DNA from 4 places in the Proteus sp. fly-1089 genome. Region 4 is predicted to be linked to each of the others. Evidence: predicted binding sites of a transcription regulator. Region 4 holds the regulator's gene; each other region holds the start of a gene.

Region 1 (3,911 bases), on a different contig from region 4:
AAAGCCCTAATGCACGACCTACGTTTTCCAAAATTTTTGGTGACTGGTTATGTGAAGAAGCCTCAACCGATCCAAAACTGATGGCAATTACCCCTGCAATGCGTGAAGGTTCTGGTATGGTGCGTTTCTCAAAAGAGTACCCATCACAATACTTTGATGTGGCGATCGCGGAACAACATGCCGTTACTTTTGCAGCAGGTTTAGCAATTGGTGGTTATAAGCCGATTGTTGCTATTTACTCGACGTTCTTACAACGTGCTTACGACCAAGTGATCCACGATATTGCGATTCAGAAACTGCCTGTTTTATTTGCCATTGATCGTGGTGGTATTGTAGGAGCAGATGGTCAAACTCACCAAGGTGCTTTTGATCTCTCATTCTTACGTTGTATTCCTAATATGGTTATTATGGCACCAAGCGACGAAAACGAATGTCGTCAAATGCTTCATACCGGTTATCACTATCAAGATGGTCCTGTTGCCGTACGTTATCCAAGAGGCTCCAGTATTGGTGCGCAATTGCAACCACTTAACCCACTCCCTATGGGTAAAGGTATTATTCGTCGCCAAGGCAAAGGTATTGCGATCCTAAACTTTGGTACATTACTACCTGAAGCATTAGAAGTCGCTGAAAAGTTGGATGCCACTGTGGCTGATATGCGATTTATCAAACCTCTTGATAAATCACTTATCCTTTCTCTTGCTGAGCAACATGATATGTTGGTGACACTAGAAGAGAATGCCATTATGGGTGGTGCTGGCAGTGGTGTTAATGAATTACTCATGCAAGAGCGTTGCTTAATGCCTGTCTTAAACCTCGGTATTCCTGATTTGTTTGTACCACAAGGTGGACAAGAAGAGATCCGAGCTGACTTAGGGCTTGATGCCGTTGGTATTGAAAAATCTATTACGGATTATCAAGCTAAATAACGTCTAAAATGCCCGTACTAAACGGGCATTTTTCTATGCCCATAACTTACCAAAACGACTATTAACTCTTTGATTACTAATTTTTCTGTTCATTTTTTAATTACAATTTGCTCTATCTATCCCATACAGCCTATTTACATAAGAAAAACTTAATAAAAAATTAAATCTAGTACTATTATTACTCAAACTCCTCTATATAAGATGTAGCCTATAACTCATATTTTATGAAAATCATTGCAAATAAAGCATTTTCTTATTGAATCCATTCAGCGTTAATTTATTCAGTTAGTTAGATTTTTCTTTCTTTTTGTTTACCAACGAAACGTTTCGATCGCGCTCACAATCTGAATAAATCAGACTTGTTTTCCCCTTTTTCTTTTCTACTATATAAACAGCGAAACGTTTCGCTGAGGAGGGAATATGAAAAAAGGCGTATTACTAAATAGTCCTATTTCTAGCGTAATTTCACGTTTAGGACACACCGATAAAATCACTATTGCAGATGCCGGATTACCCATTCCCTCTTCTGTTGAACGTATTGATCTTGCTCTAACACAGGGTATTCCTGACTTTATGTCAGTATTGCAAACAATCACTCATGAGATGCAAGTTGAAGCAGTCATGCTGGCGGAAGAAATTAAGACCATTAATCCCATCCTTTTTAAGGAGATAGTCTCTTATCTTAATTTATTAGAGCAAGAACAGAAGAAACCCATTCAAATAACGTATGTTTCACATGAAGCATTCAAAAGACAACTTACTGAAAATAAAGCTGTTATTAGAACAGGTGAATGTACACCTTATGCCAATATTGTGTTGTTTTCTGGTGTGACTTTCTGAGGACAATATGAAACCTTTACTTGAGCTTAAAGATATTGATAAGTCATTCCCTGGTGTAAAAGCACTATCAGGCGCTACTTTGCGAATTTATCCCGGTCGAGTGATGGCCTTAGTGGGTGAAAACGGTGCGGGCAAATCAACACTGATGAAAGTGCTTACTGGTATTTATAAAAAAGATGCAGGCGAAGTTATTTATCAAGGTGAGCATTGCTCCTTCAATGGTCCTAAATCATCACAAGAAGCAGGAATAGGCATTATTCACCAAGAGCTTAACCTTATCCCAGAATTAACCATTGCAGAAAATATCTTCTTAGGCCGTGAGTTCACACGTGCATTTGGGGCTATCGACTGGAAGAAAATGTATGCTGAGGCTGATAAGTTATTAGCTCGATTAAACCTCGCTTATAGCAGTCACCGTTTAGTATCTGAATTATCGATTGGTGATCAGCAAATGGTAGAAATCGCCAAAGTTCTCAGTTTTGGTTCTAAAGTCATTATTATGGACGAACCTACAGATGCATTAACCGATACAGAAACTGAATCCCTGTTTAGTGTTATTCGTGAACTAAGAGACCAAGGTTGTGGCATTGTTTATATCTCACATCGTTTAAAAGAGATCTTTGAGATTTGTGATGATGTCACTGTACTGCGAGATGGTCAGTTTATTGGTGAAAAACCCGTTAGCGCATTACAAGAAGATACGCTTATTGAAATGATGGTTGGCCGTAAGTTAGAAGACCAATATCCTCGTATCAACATTCCCCAAGGCAAAACCAAACTCAATGTCATTAACCTTAGTGGTGAAGATGTTCACGATGTCAGTTTCTCATTACATGAAAGTGAAATTCTCGGTATCTCAGGTTTAATGGGGGCTGGTCGTACAGAATTAATGAAAATTATCTACGGCGCATTACCCAAAACCAATGGCACCGTAGAGCTCGATGGAAAACTCTGCCAAATCAAAAAGCCGGTTGAAGGATTGGAACAAGGCATTGTTTATATATCTGAAGACAGAAAACGAGATGGCTTAGTGCTAGGTATGTCAGTAAAAGAAAATATGTCACTGACCGCACTTCGTTATTTTAGTCGTGGCATGGGAGTGCTCAATCATAAAGAAGAGCAACTTACTGTCGGTGATTTTATTAAATTGTTCAATATAAAAACCCCCTCAATGGATCAAACAATTGGTTTTTTATCTGGGGGAAATCAACAAAAAGTGGCTATCGCAAGAGGCCTAATGACTCGCCCTAAAGTGCTTATTCTTGATGAACCCACTCGTGGTGTAGACGTTGGTGCTAAAAAAGAAATTTATCAACTAATTAATAAATTTAAACAAGAAGGATTAAGCATCATCTTAATTTCTTCTGAAATGCCTGAGGTAATGGGAATGAGTGACCGTATTTTGGTGATGCATGAAGGGCGTATTAGCGGTGAGTTTTCAGCTCACAATGTCACACAAGAAATGCTAATGGCGGCCGCTGTTGGTAAACAATATGACGCTAAGGTAGGAGTTTGATATGAGCACAAATTCAATTCCAGCGTCAAAACGTTGGTTCTCAAAAGCATGGCTATTAGAGCAAAAATCACTGATAGCATTACTACTTCTGATTGTTGTCGTTTCCACACTCAGCCCTAATTTCTTTACCTTAAATAATATCTTCAACATTCTCCAACAAACATCCGTTAACGCCATAATGGCGGTTGGTATGACCCTTGTTATTTTAACCTCTGGTATCGACTTATCCGTGGGTTCATTACTTGCGTTAACTGGCGCTGTCGCAGCATCTATGGTTGGCGCTGATGTTAATGCCCTTGTTGCGGTTTTCGGTGCATTAGCACTTGGTGCAGCTATTGGTGGTGTAACAGGCATTATCGTAGCAAAAGGTAAAGTTCAAGCCTTTATTGCTACGTTAGTCATGATGTTATTACTGCGCGGTGTTACCCGTGTTTATACCGACGGCAGTCCAATTAATACTGGATTTAGCGATAATGCTGATCTCTTTAGCTGGTTTGGTATTGGTCGTCCATTTGGTATTCCAACTCCAATCTGGCTCATGATGATTGTCTTTTTGAGTGCATGGTATTTATTACATCATACCCGTTTAGGTCGTTATATTTATGCGCTTGGGGGAAATGAGTCGG
Region 2 (3,911 bases), 620 kb from region 4:
ATCTATTAAATCACCTTCTTTTTTAAAGCCAAGCTTTTCATAAATATGAATCGCTTTAGCATTCTCTTTATCAACGATTAAATAGAGTTTGTATAAATTAAGTACAGAAAAAGCATAATCCATCGCTAATTTTGCTGCTCGTGCTGCATAGCCATGACCTTGATGTGCAGGTGCAATGATAATTTGGAATTCGGCACGACGATGAACATAATCAATTTCAACCAACTCGACAAGTCCCACTTTAGTGCCTTCACTTTCAGCAATAAAACGGCGTTCACTTTGGTCGTGAATATGTTTTTCATATAAGTCACTTAACTCAATAAAAGCCTCATAAGGCTCTTCAAACCAATAGCGCATAACACTGGCATTGTTATCAAGTTGATGGACAAAAGAGAGATCTTCTCGTTCGAGAGGACGTAATTTTATAGGTGGAACTTTCCTACCACCGGACATAAGCACCTCGGTGAATGCATTGAATAAAAAAGAGAAAAGGGTGACACAAAAAAAGTCACGCGGGCTACAGTGTAGCACAATGTGACTTTTTAGCTTAAACGAAATAGTTAATCAAGGCTGCCGAACAACGCAATATCATCAAGGAAAGCTTGATTATTCTTCATAGTCAATCGGTCTTCAGCTAACCAGCTGATTGCTAATGGGTAGATACGATACTCTTCTATTTGTATTCTAGCTTGTAATGATTGTTCAGTGTCATCCGGCAAAACAGGAATACGTGCCTGAAGAATCATTGGGCCACCATCAAGTTCTTCGGTAACAAAATGGACGGTAACGCCATGAAAAGACTCTTTATTTGCTAAAACTTGGCGATGAGTATGCAACCCTGGATATTTAGGAAGCAAAGAAGGGTGAATATTTAATAATTTATGCTGATAATGAGTGACAAAATTAGGTGATAGAATACGCATAAAGCCTGCTAAAACCACGATATCAGGCTGATAAACATCAATTTTTTCGATTAGCGCTTTATCGTAATCAGCTCTATCATTAAATTGGGATGGATCAACAAAATAGGCTGGAATATCAGCCTGTTTTGCACGTTCGAGGCCATAAGCATCCGCTTTATTGCTAAAGACAGCAACCACATTACCTGTGATTTTATTTGCCCTACAGGCGTCAATAATCGCCTGTAGGTTGCTGCCGTTTCCTGAAATAAGGACAACGATATTTTTCATTCACATGTTTTCATTAGTTAATAATGACTTGTGCTTCACCTGAGGCTTGTGGCGCAATTTCACCGATAAGCCATGCATTTTCACCACATTCTGCAAGGTGTGCTAATGTTTTTTCAACATCATCTGGATTAACCGCAATTAATAGTCCGACACCACAGTTAAAGGTGCGGTACATTTCATGTGTGCTAACTTGTCCCGCTTCTTGTAACCACTTGAAGACTATAGGCCATTCCCAACTGTGACTTTCGATACGAGCTTGCGTATTTTCAGGTAGTACGCGAGGAATATTCTCCCAGAAACCGCCACCTGTAATATGTGCAACTGCATGAATATCAACATTCTCAATTAATGACAGCAGTGATTTCACGTAAATACGTGTAGGCGCTAATAGGTGATCGGCAAGTGATTTTTCACCTAATGATGTGTTATCAGCTTGTGTATTGCTGACTTCAAGAATTTTTCTGACTAATGAATAACCATTAGAATGAGGGCCGCTGGATGCTAAAGCAATTAATGCATCACCTGTTTTAACTTTACTGCCATCAATAATCTCTGATTTTTCAACCACGCCGACACAAAAGCCTGCGATATCATAATCATTGCCATGATACATGCCGGGCATTTCTGCTGTTTCACCACCCACTAATGAACAGCCTGATTGTTTACAACCTTCAGCAATACCTGTTACAACACGAGCAGCGGTATCGACATCTAATTTTCCTGTGGCATAGTAGTCAAGGAAGAAAAGGGGTTCGGCGCCTTGAACAATTAAATCGTTGACACACATTGCGACTAAATCAATACCGATGTCATCATGGCGATTTAAATCCATCGCAAGGCGGAGTTTTGTACCCACACCATCGGTGCCTGAAACTAAAATAGGTTCGCGGTATTTAGATGGAATTGCACATAGTGCACCAAAACCACCTAAACCCCCCATAACTTCAGGACGGCGAGTTTCTTTTACTACACCTTTGATACGATCGACTAAAGCATTACCTGCATCAATATCGACACCGGCATCTTTATAGCTGAGAGAGGATTTGTTAGTCACGTAGAGCCCTCACGGCAAGTTGCTGTTAAGAAAAAATGTGTGCGGGCGCTATTCTAACAGGCAAAGCAAACGTTTGCGAGGATCTTCTTTCTAGGTCACAATTATTCATGTTGGTGTGGTTAAAAGCTGTGCGCTTGATCAATATCAATAGAAAAACGATGGAATGTTGGCAAAAAAGCGGTATAATCTCGCGATTTTTTTGTCAGGCTGCGTCGTACATTAGGAGAAATTATGAAGATCGTTGAGGTAAAACACCCACTCATTCAACATAAATTGGGGCTGATGCGAGATCATGATATAAGCACTAAGCGCTTTCGTGAACTGGCTTCAGAAGTTTCCAGTCTACTGACGTATGAAGCTACCGCCGATTTAGCAACAGAGACGGTAACAATTGAAGGTTGGTGTGGTCCGGTAGAGATAGAACAGATTAAAGGAAAAAAAATCACAGTAGTTCCTATCCTCCGTGCAGGTATCGGGATGATGGATGGAGTATTAGAAAATATTCCTAGTGCCCGAATCAGTGTAGTTGGCGTTTACCGCGATGAAGAAACCTTAAAACCCGTCCCTTACTTCCAGAAATTAGCATCCAATATTGAAGAGCGTATGGCTCTTGTTGTTGACCCTATGTTAGCAACAGGCGGCTCTATGATTGCCACAATTGATTTATTAAAAAATGCGGGCTGTACTTCAATTAAAGTATTAGTACTGGTTGCTGCTCCAGAAGGTATTAAGGCATTAGAAGAAGCTCATCCAGATGTGGAGTTATATACTGCATCGGTTGATAGCCATCTTAATGAGCATGGGTACATCGTTCCAGGTCTTGGCGATGCTGGTGATAAGATATTTGGTACAAAATAATAATTAAGCCGACTTTGATAGTCGGCTTTTTTTTGGACCATTTATTTTTTCTATACTCTACATATTTAAGGTGCAGTTAGATGACTAGTGCGAGTGGGCCTAGACAGCAACATGGCGACTTAAAATAAGACGAGTATAAAGTTAAAAATACAAACCAATTTCACATTCATATTAAAGAGAGGTCGTAAGCATGACTCGTCGTGCAATCGGGGTAGAAGAGCGCCCACCATTATTACAAACAATTCCGTTGAGCCTTCAGCATCTGTTTGCAATGTTTGGCGCTACCGTACTTGTGCCAATATTATTTAAAGTTAATCCGGCAACAATATTGTTATTTAACGGGATCGGAACCCTGCTTTATCTCTTTATTTGTAAAGGACGCATTCCTGCTTATCTAGGTTCAAGTTTTGCGTTTATCTCACCAGTGCTTTTGTTGTTACCATTAGGGTATGAATTAGCACTTGGGGGATTCATCGTTTGTGGCGTGTTATTTTGTCTTGTGGCAGGTATTGTAAAAATAGCAGGGCGAGGCTGGATTAATGTGATGTTTCCACCTGCGGCAATGGGCGCAATCGTTGCCGTTATTGGGTTAGAGTTAGCAGGAACCGCGGCAGGAATGGCGGGTTTATTACCAAGTGCAGATGCACCAGTAGATAATCAAACATTGCTTATCTCTATGGTCACTTTAGGTGTCACTATTTTAGGTTCAGTGATGTTTAGAGGATTCCTTGCAATTATTCCTATTCTTATAGGGGTATTAGCAGGTTATGCGCTTTCTTTCTTCTTAGGGGCTGTTGATGTTACGCCTA
Region 3 (3,911 bases), on a different contig from region 4:
CCTGAAAGACTAGGCCTTGCACAGTTACACCAACTACGTGGTCGAGTGGGTCGAGGTGCAATTGCCTCTCATTGTGTTTTACTTTATAAAACACCATTGACGCAAACTGCGCGTTTACGATTACAAGTATTAAGAGATAGCAATGATGGCTTTGTCATTGCCCAAAAAGATCTCGAAATTCGTGGCCCAGGCGAGCTTTTAGGTACCAAACAAACAGGTAATGCGCAATTTAAAGTGGCTGATTTATTACGCGACCAAGGGCTCATTCCTGAAGTACAACGTATTGCTCGTTACTTACATCAACACTACCCTAAGCATTCGCAAGCCTTAATCGAACGCTGGCTACCCGCTAAGACACAATATAGCCAAGCATAAGATCACTCTTTGCATCGCCTTAGCATGTCGTTAAATGCGATTTTGCGTGATATTGAAATAGAACATGCCATAAAAAACACCCCAATGCTGAAAAAACAACGTTGGGGTGCGATTTAATACAGAAATATTTCTCAAGTTATAACGGTAAAACTATCCCGCTATAGGCGTAAAGAATGGTAGCAGTAGATACAGTTTAATCACTATCGCATTCACAATATCAATAAAGAATGCCCCTACCATTGGCACGACTAAGAACGCAAGATGAGAAGGCCCAAAACGATCCGTAACGGCTTGCATATTAGCAATCGCCGTTGGCGTTGCCCCTAAACCAAAACCACAGTGACCCGCTGCCAAAATCGCCGCATCGTAGTTTTTACCCATCACACGGAATGTCACAAAAATAGCGTACAACGCCATAACACCCGCCTGAACACCTAGAATAACCAGCATTGGGATCGCCAGTGAGGCCAGTTCCCATAATTTCAGGCTCATTAATGCCATCGCTAAAAATAACGATAAACTCACGTTGCCTAAAACTGATACCGCTCTATCAAAAACACGATAGAAACCAAGCATTGAGAGGCTATTACTTAAAATAACGCCAATAAATAGGACACACACAAAGGTTGGCAATGAGAATGCAGTGCCTTCTAATAATTGAGAAAGAAATGTGCCCGCCATTAAACAGATAGAGATCATCGCAATAGTTTCTAACAATACCATTGAAGTAATCATTCTACCTGTGGTGGGTTTCTCAAACGCCGTTGGCATTTCATGATCGTCAGTACCAAGTCCTGGTGTTGGAATATTTTTGATTAAGTAACGCGCAACTGGGCCACCAATCAATCCACCTAAAACCAGACCAAAGGTTGCACACGCCATTGCGACTTCAGACGCACTCATGAAACCATAACTTTCAACGAACGTTTTACCCCAAGCCGCCCCCGTGCCATGACCACCCGATAATGTAATCGAGCCTGCAAGTAATCCCATTAAAGGATCAAGGCCTAACATTTTCGCCAATGCAATACCGACTGTGTTTTGCACTAGCAACAACCCAACCACAACAAAGATGAAAATAAAAAGTGCTTTTCCTCCCGCTTTTAAGCTCGCGAGGTTCGCGTTTAAACCGATCGTTGCAAAGAAGGCTAGCATTAATGGATCTTTAAGCGAGAGGTCAAAACTCACTTCCCAATCCATAAAAGATTTAAATGCTAATAAAAGAACTGCAACAAGTAGCCCACCTGCAACAGGTTCTGGGATCGTATACCGTTCTAAAAAAGGAACAGATTTCACTAACTTACGTCCGATCAAGAGAACCAAAGTGGCCGCAACCAGCGTGCCATAAACATCAAGATGATACATTTATGTACCCCGTCTTATTTGTTAATTTTATATAAAAATACTACGACGCTAAGTTCATCCATAAACAACGCCAAAAGCAGGTATCCCCGATTAGAAAAAAAAATGGCGACAAACACAAGTTAAAACATATAAAAATGTGAGCGCCTCTTATGCATTTTGATAACATCATTTTCACGCAAACGATTGCTTTTGTGGCGCAGATCATTAAAATACCGTTTTTGTCGAATAAGAAATTCACACCATGGTTACTTCAGAAAATCAAAAATTGCCTAAAGATAGTGATGTTTCAGTTAAAAAAAATAGCGAACTTCTTTTTGCTTTAGAAGAAAAGCCACCATTAGCTCAAACGCTTTTTGCTGCATGTCAGCACCTTTTAGCCATGTTTGTCGCGGTTATTACTCCCGCAATTTTAATTTGCCAAGCCTTAGGATTACCTGCACACGATACCCAACGTATTATCAGCATGTCTTTATTTGCATCGGGTATTGCCTCACTGATTCAAATTCGGGCATGGGGGCCAATTGGTTCAGGATTATTATCGATTCAAGGAACTAGCTTTAACTTTGTTGCTCCTTTAATTATGGGGGGATTAGCACTTAAAAATGGAGGGGCTGATATCCCAACAATGATGGCTGCCCTTTTTGGAACTTTAATGGTCGCCTCGTTAACAGAAATCGTCCTTTCACGCGTACTTCACTTGGCAAGACGTATCATAACGCCTTTAGTATCTGGTGTAGTCGTGATGATTATTGGCCTTTCGTTAATCCAAGTGGGGTTAACCTCTATTGGTGGTGGCTATGCGGCTATTGAAAATAATACTTTTGGTTCGCCACAGAACTTATTATTAGCCGGCTCGGTTCTCATTGTTATTATTTTACTGAATCGACAAAAAAATCCTTATTTACGTGTTGCCTCTTTAGTCATAGCTATGGCTGTGGGTTATATTCTGGCTTGGGCACTGGATATGTTGCCAACACCAGTAGAGCATCAAGAAACGCCAATAATGACTATTCCAGAACCGTTTTATTATGGGCTATCATTTGATTGGCATCTGCTTATTCCCTTAATGCTCGTGTTTATGATTACTTCGCTAGAAACTATTGGTGATATCACAGCAACGTCTGATGTTTCAGAGCAACCCGTCAGTGGTCCTTTGTATATGAAGCGTATTAAAGGGGGCGTATTAGCTAATGGAATTAACTCCATGGTTTCAGCATTTTTCAATACATTCCCAAACTCTTGTTTTGGTCAAAATAACGGTGTTATTCAATTAACGGGTGTTGCCAGTCGTTATGTGGGCTATGTTGTGGCCGCCATGTTGGTTGTTTTGGGTTTATTTCCTTTTGTTGCAGAATTTGTGCAACGAATTCCTGAGCCTGTATTAGGCGGAGCCACATTAGTGATGTTCGGTACGATAGCTGCGTCCGGTGTACGTATTGTGTCTAAAGAGGCATTAAACCGCCGAGCTATTATGATCCTTGCTATTTCACTTGCGGTAGGGTTAGGGGTTTCCCAACAACCTCAAATATTACAATTTGCCCCTGATTGGCTAAAAACATTGCTATCATCAGGTATTGCAGCGGGTGGATTAACCGCCATTATTTTAAATCTAATTTTCCCTCCGGAAAAATAATTATTAACTAGCAACAAATGAGTAAAGCGCTATTTTGGATTATGAAAATAGCGCTTTATTTATCATCTTTAGGCCAATGGTATTTTTATAAAAGTATTGCCCTTTGAGTTACGGTAAATCTTTATCTCAATACTGAAAATCAAAGGAAAATAACATGACTACACCATTGATCCCAATTAAAAACCCTGCACTCGAGTACTTAAAAAGTCATCCATCTACTCAAGATTTTTATATACAAACTATTGGGCAATTTTTTACTTATCTCAAAGATTCTATTTTATCGTTATTTAATACAAATCATAAGTTTACATATTTAGGAAATAAGTCTATCCCTGAGTTTAACTTAGAACATATTAAAGAAGACTTAGTGACGTTTTTACAAAACCCTTGCCTTAATAATCAGCAATATAAAGATAAAGAGGGGTTTCTAACGTATCAGTTTCAATATTTACCAACACAAGCGGGTATTCTCCCTAATTTTTACAATGCTTATCATTCCGGTAGCCTTGAACCTAATGAACTCATTTCTCAACTTATT
Region 4 (3,911 bases):
TGTTAATAAGCGGTTGTTGGCTGATAAACGCAGACACGATAAAACTTGCTAAACTACAAAGACCCAGTTGTAGTGCATTTTGTAATGCGGCTGCTTTACCACTGATTTCAGGGTAAGCTGATAAAGCATTAGATACAGCGATTGGATAAGATGCACCATTCATTGCAGCCATAATACAGAACGGAATTAAGATCGTAGTTAATGTTGGCTCAGTAAATTTAGCAACAAGGTATAATGCAGTCATACTAACGGCATAACCAATTAACAGCAGGGGTAATAATGCTTTACCCGTCATTTTTGACAGTAAAATACGACAACCATAACCACCAACCATAAAGGCAATAGTTTGTGGAATATAGCTTAAACCGATATCCTGTGGTGAGTAACCCATTTTCTCAAGAATAATAGGTGAGCCTGCTAACCAAGCAAAGAAACCTGCACTACAAGAAGCGTAAACTAATACGTTACCTGTATATAGAGGTGATTTCAGTAATGTCATAAATGACGCAGTAGATTGGTTTGCATCGGAGACTGATTTTTGTTTAATATTTTTCAACATTAATGTTGGTAACATTAAAACAAGTGTTACTGCCATTAGTAGCATGAAAATCATACGCCAGCCACCGTGATTTAATAGTGAGGCACCAATTAAAGGGGCGAGTGCGGGTGATAATGCAACCAGTGGCATGATTAAAGCAAAAACGTGTTGTGCGCGAGACTCATCGAAGCGATCAATAACTAATGCTTGCCAAATAACAGCTGCAGAGCAGACACCAAAAGCTTGTAAGAAGCGCATCGCGAGTAAGCCTGTTGCACTTTCAACCCACAACATACCAAGGCAGCCTAAAGAGAAAAGGCTTAAACCAATAAGAAGAATAGGTTTACGACCAACTTTGTCAGAAAGTGGTCCCCAAAGTAACTGAGCAACAGCAAAACCAAATAAAAAGATACTTAAGCTATTACTGATAGCGCCTTCGCTGATAGCGAGTTCACGCTGCATCATACCGAATGCAGGTAAGTACATATCAATTGCTAAGTAACCCAGCATACTTAAACCTGCTAGGTACACCATGAAGCTCATAGGTGTTTTTGATTGTGTGGATGTTTTAGTATTCATTTTATTTTCTATGCTATGTGATGTAGAACATTTTATGTATTGTAACTAAGACCTATTTTACTTGTGAAACGGGAATATTTGGTTAATGCTGTGAAAAATTTTCAAAGGAATAAACTCTATGTGGTCAGAATACTCTTTAGAAGTTGTTGATGCAGTCGCTAGAACAGGAAGTTTTAGCTCCGCTGCTCAAGAATTGCACAGAGTGCCCTCCGCCGTTAGTTATACTGTTCGGCAATTAGAAGAATGGCTCGCCGTTCCTTTATTTGAGCGTCGTCACCGTGATGTAGAATTAACCGATGCGGGTAAAATTTTCATCAAAGAAGCGCGATCTGTTATCAAAAAAATGAATGACACTCGACACCTATGTCAACAAGTTTCTAATGGGTGGCGTGGTCAATTTAGTATAGCAGTTGATGGCATTGTTAAACCCGAAAGAACACAACAGCTTATTCTCGATTTCTATCGCCATTTTCCTGATATTGAGTTGTATGTCTACCCAGAAGTGTTTAATGGGGTATGGGACTCCTTAGTTAATGGTCGTGTTGATTTAGCAATTGGTGCAACAAGAGCGTCACCGATTGGTGAACGTTATAGTTTCAGGGATATGGGTTTTATGCCTTGGCGCTGTGTTTGCCATGTTGATCATCCATTAGCTAAAGCAGAACACCCATTAACCGATGATGAAATGCGACCTTATCCTAGCTTATGTTTAGAGGATACATCACGTAGTTTACCAAAGCGTGACACTTGGGCGTTAAATAACCAACGTAGAATGGTTGTACCAACATGGGATATGGGGCTTGAGTGTTTGTTGGCAGGATTATGTGTAGGAATGGTGCCTTGGCATCGTGCTGAGCCATTGATAGCCCAAGGTAAGCTAGTTACTTTAAAACTTGCACAGCCATTGCCAGACAGTCCATGCTGTCTGACGTGGGTTGATAAAAGTGAATCGCCTGCTTTGACGTGGTTGTTAGATTATCTTGGAGATAGCCAAACCTTAAATGAGGAATGGCTTCGCTAGATATTATATAGCTGAATAGGAATTAGCGACGATAGTCGATAAAAGGACCATCAGCAACTGAACGACGCTCAACCAATCGAGGGTGTACTTCGATTGTTTGGGCATCTTCACGTTTGTTAACGATGCGATCAAGCAACATAGATAAGGCCATTTGACCTAAACGTTCTTTGGGCTGGTGGACAGTGGTTAATGCAGGGGTAAAATAACGTGCATTACGAATATTGTCATAACCCACAATTGAAATATCAAAAGGAACACGTAAACCTAGCTCATCTGCAGCACAGATTGCTCCCATTGCCATCACATCACCACCACAAAAAACTGCAGTAGGGCGTTGTTTTTGATTTAGCATTTGATACATCGCTTTATAACCTGACTCAGGTTCAAAGTCACCTTGTACAATCCACTCATCTTTTACTGTAATTTTGGCTTCTTCCATGGCTTTTAGAAAGCCTTGTAGACGACCACCGCCGGTGTTGCGCTCTAATGGACCAGGAATAATACCGATATCACGATGACCTCGTTCGATAAGATAACGGCCAGCGATATAGCCACCATGAAAAGCGTTATCGATAATTGTATCTGTAAAGTCGCCACGGGCCTTACCCCAATCCATGACAACCATGGGAATATTACGATAGCCTTCCAAAAGAGTGAGAAGGTGATCGGGATATTCAGAACACATCACTAATAATCCATCAACGCGTTTTTGTGCCAGCATTGCTAAATAGGCTTTTTGTTTATCAAGATTATTATGTGAATTACATAAAATCAGTGTATAGCCTTTGCTATAACAACTGTTTTCAACTGCTTCAATCACTTCAGCAAAGTAAGGAGCTTCACTGGACGTGGCTAACAGGCCAATAGATTTGGTATGATTGACTTTTAAACTACGCGCCACGGCACTAGGCGAATAATTTAATTCTTTTATAGCGGCCCAAACTGCTGCCCGTGTGTTCTCTGCAACAAAACGCGTTTTGTTGATCACATGAGAAACAGTCGTGGTTGATACGCCTGCGCGTTTTGCCACGTCTTTTATTGTTGCCATGGTGTGGAAAACTCCTGACCTTCATTGGTCTCTTTTATCTAATTTTATGGTTTAACTGCCAGTATAGTCATACATAGGGCAAACACTGGCAATAATTTAGCGATTAGCTGTGAATTTTGTATGATCTAGCTCAAAAGTGAAAGTATTAATCAATGTTATAAATTGTGCACTGGTCGCTATTTTAGCAAATTTTGATATGTGATAATAATTAACCATGACAAGGTTATGGTTAATAATGTGTATTATAATCATTTTGAGGGAGAATAGATGGATACGGATCTGAAATTTGGTTTGAGTACAGCAGTAGCAGCACTTGTTATGATCGTTATATTTTCTACTATGTTGTTCTAATCACTGCTTTATAAAATATCCGATCAATTTAAATTATAAATTATCGAATATCTGAGTATAACAAAGGGCTCAAGGCCCTTTGTTATTATGTTACCAAAAACGAATCTTAATCACTCATCTTTGATTATCAAGTTCAATTAAGCTAGGTTAGCTTCAACAAATGACCAGTTAACCAGCGCCCAGAACTCTTCTAAATATTTCACGCGTGCGTTACGGTAATCGATATAGTAGGCGTGTTCCCATACGTCCACAGTTAACAGTGGTTTGTCTGCACCTGAAACTGGTGTTGCTGCATTAGATGTGTTAACAATTGCCACTGAACCGTCAGCTTTTTTCACTAACCAAGTCCAACCTGAACCGAAGTTTTTTGCTGC

What was found. Region 4 encodes PurR, which represses purine synthesis genes. Its sites were predicted from a motif close to CANGCAAACGTTTGCNTG; they were not measured.
Region 1: rbsD (D-ribose pyranase) is a predicted target of PurR. The motif match lies at 1,322-1,339, and genes of this name have one in related genera.
Region 2: purM (phosphoribosylformylglycinamidine cyclo-ligase) is a predicted target of PurR. The motif match lies at 2,307-2,324, and genes of this name have one in related genera.
Region 3: gltS (sodium/glutamate symporter) is a predicted target of PurR. The motif match lies at 1,913-1,930, and genes of this name have one in related genera.

What each region holds. Positions count from the first base shown of each region.
Region 1 covers NZ_JBEETS010000002.1:288,029-291,939, forward strand. Annotated here, with positions in the region: gene dxs (1-deoxy-D-xylulose-5-phosphate synthase) at 1-929, shown strand, start outside; gene rbsD (D-ribose pyranase) at 1,350-1,769, shown strand; gene rbsA (ribose ABC transporter ATP-binding protein RbsA) at 1,777-3,285, shown strand; gene rbsC (ribose ABC transporter permease) at 3,287-3,911, shown strand, end outside.
Region 2 covers NZ_JBEETS010000001.1:1,104,161-1,108,071, reverse strand. Annotated here, with positions in the region: gene speG (spermidine N1-acetyltransferase) at 1-453, opposite strand, end outside; gene purN (phosphoribosylglycinamide formyltransferase) at 561-1,190, opposite strand; gene purM (phosphoribosylformylglycinamidine cyclo-ligase) at 1,204-2,244, opposite strand; gene upp (uracil phosphoribosyltransferase) at 2,476-3,102, shown strand; gene uraA (uracil permease) at 3,293-3,911, shown strand, end outside.
Region 3 covers NZ_JBEETS010000007.1:170,940-174,850, reverse strand. Annotated here, with positions in the region: gene recG (ATP-dependent DNA helicase RecG) at 1-375, shown strand, start outside; gene gltS (sodium/glutamate symporter) at 526-1,740, opposite strand; gene ABN080_RS15100 (uracil-xanthine permease family protein) at 1,982-3,373, shown strand; gene ABN080_RS15095 (hypothetical protein) at 3,528-3,911, shown strand, end outside.
Region 4 covers NZ_JBEETS010000001.1:488,710-492,620, forward strand. Annotated here, with positions in the region: gene punC (purine nucleoside transporter PunC) at 1-1,117, opposite strand, end outside; gene punR (DNA-binding transcriptional activator PunR) at 1,236-2,138, shown strand; gene purR (HTH-type transcriptional repressor PurR) at 2,161-3,186, opposite strand; gene cydH (cytochrome bd-I oxidase subunit CydH) at 3,454-3,537, shown strand; gene sodB (superoxide dismutase [Fe]) at 3,675-3,911, opposite strand, start outside.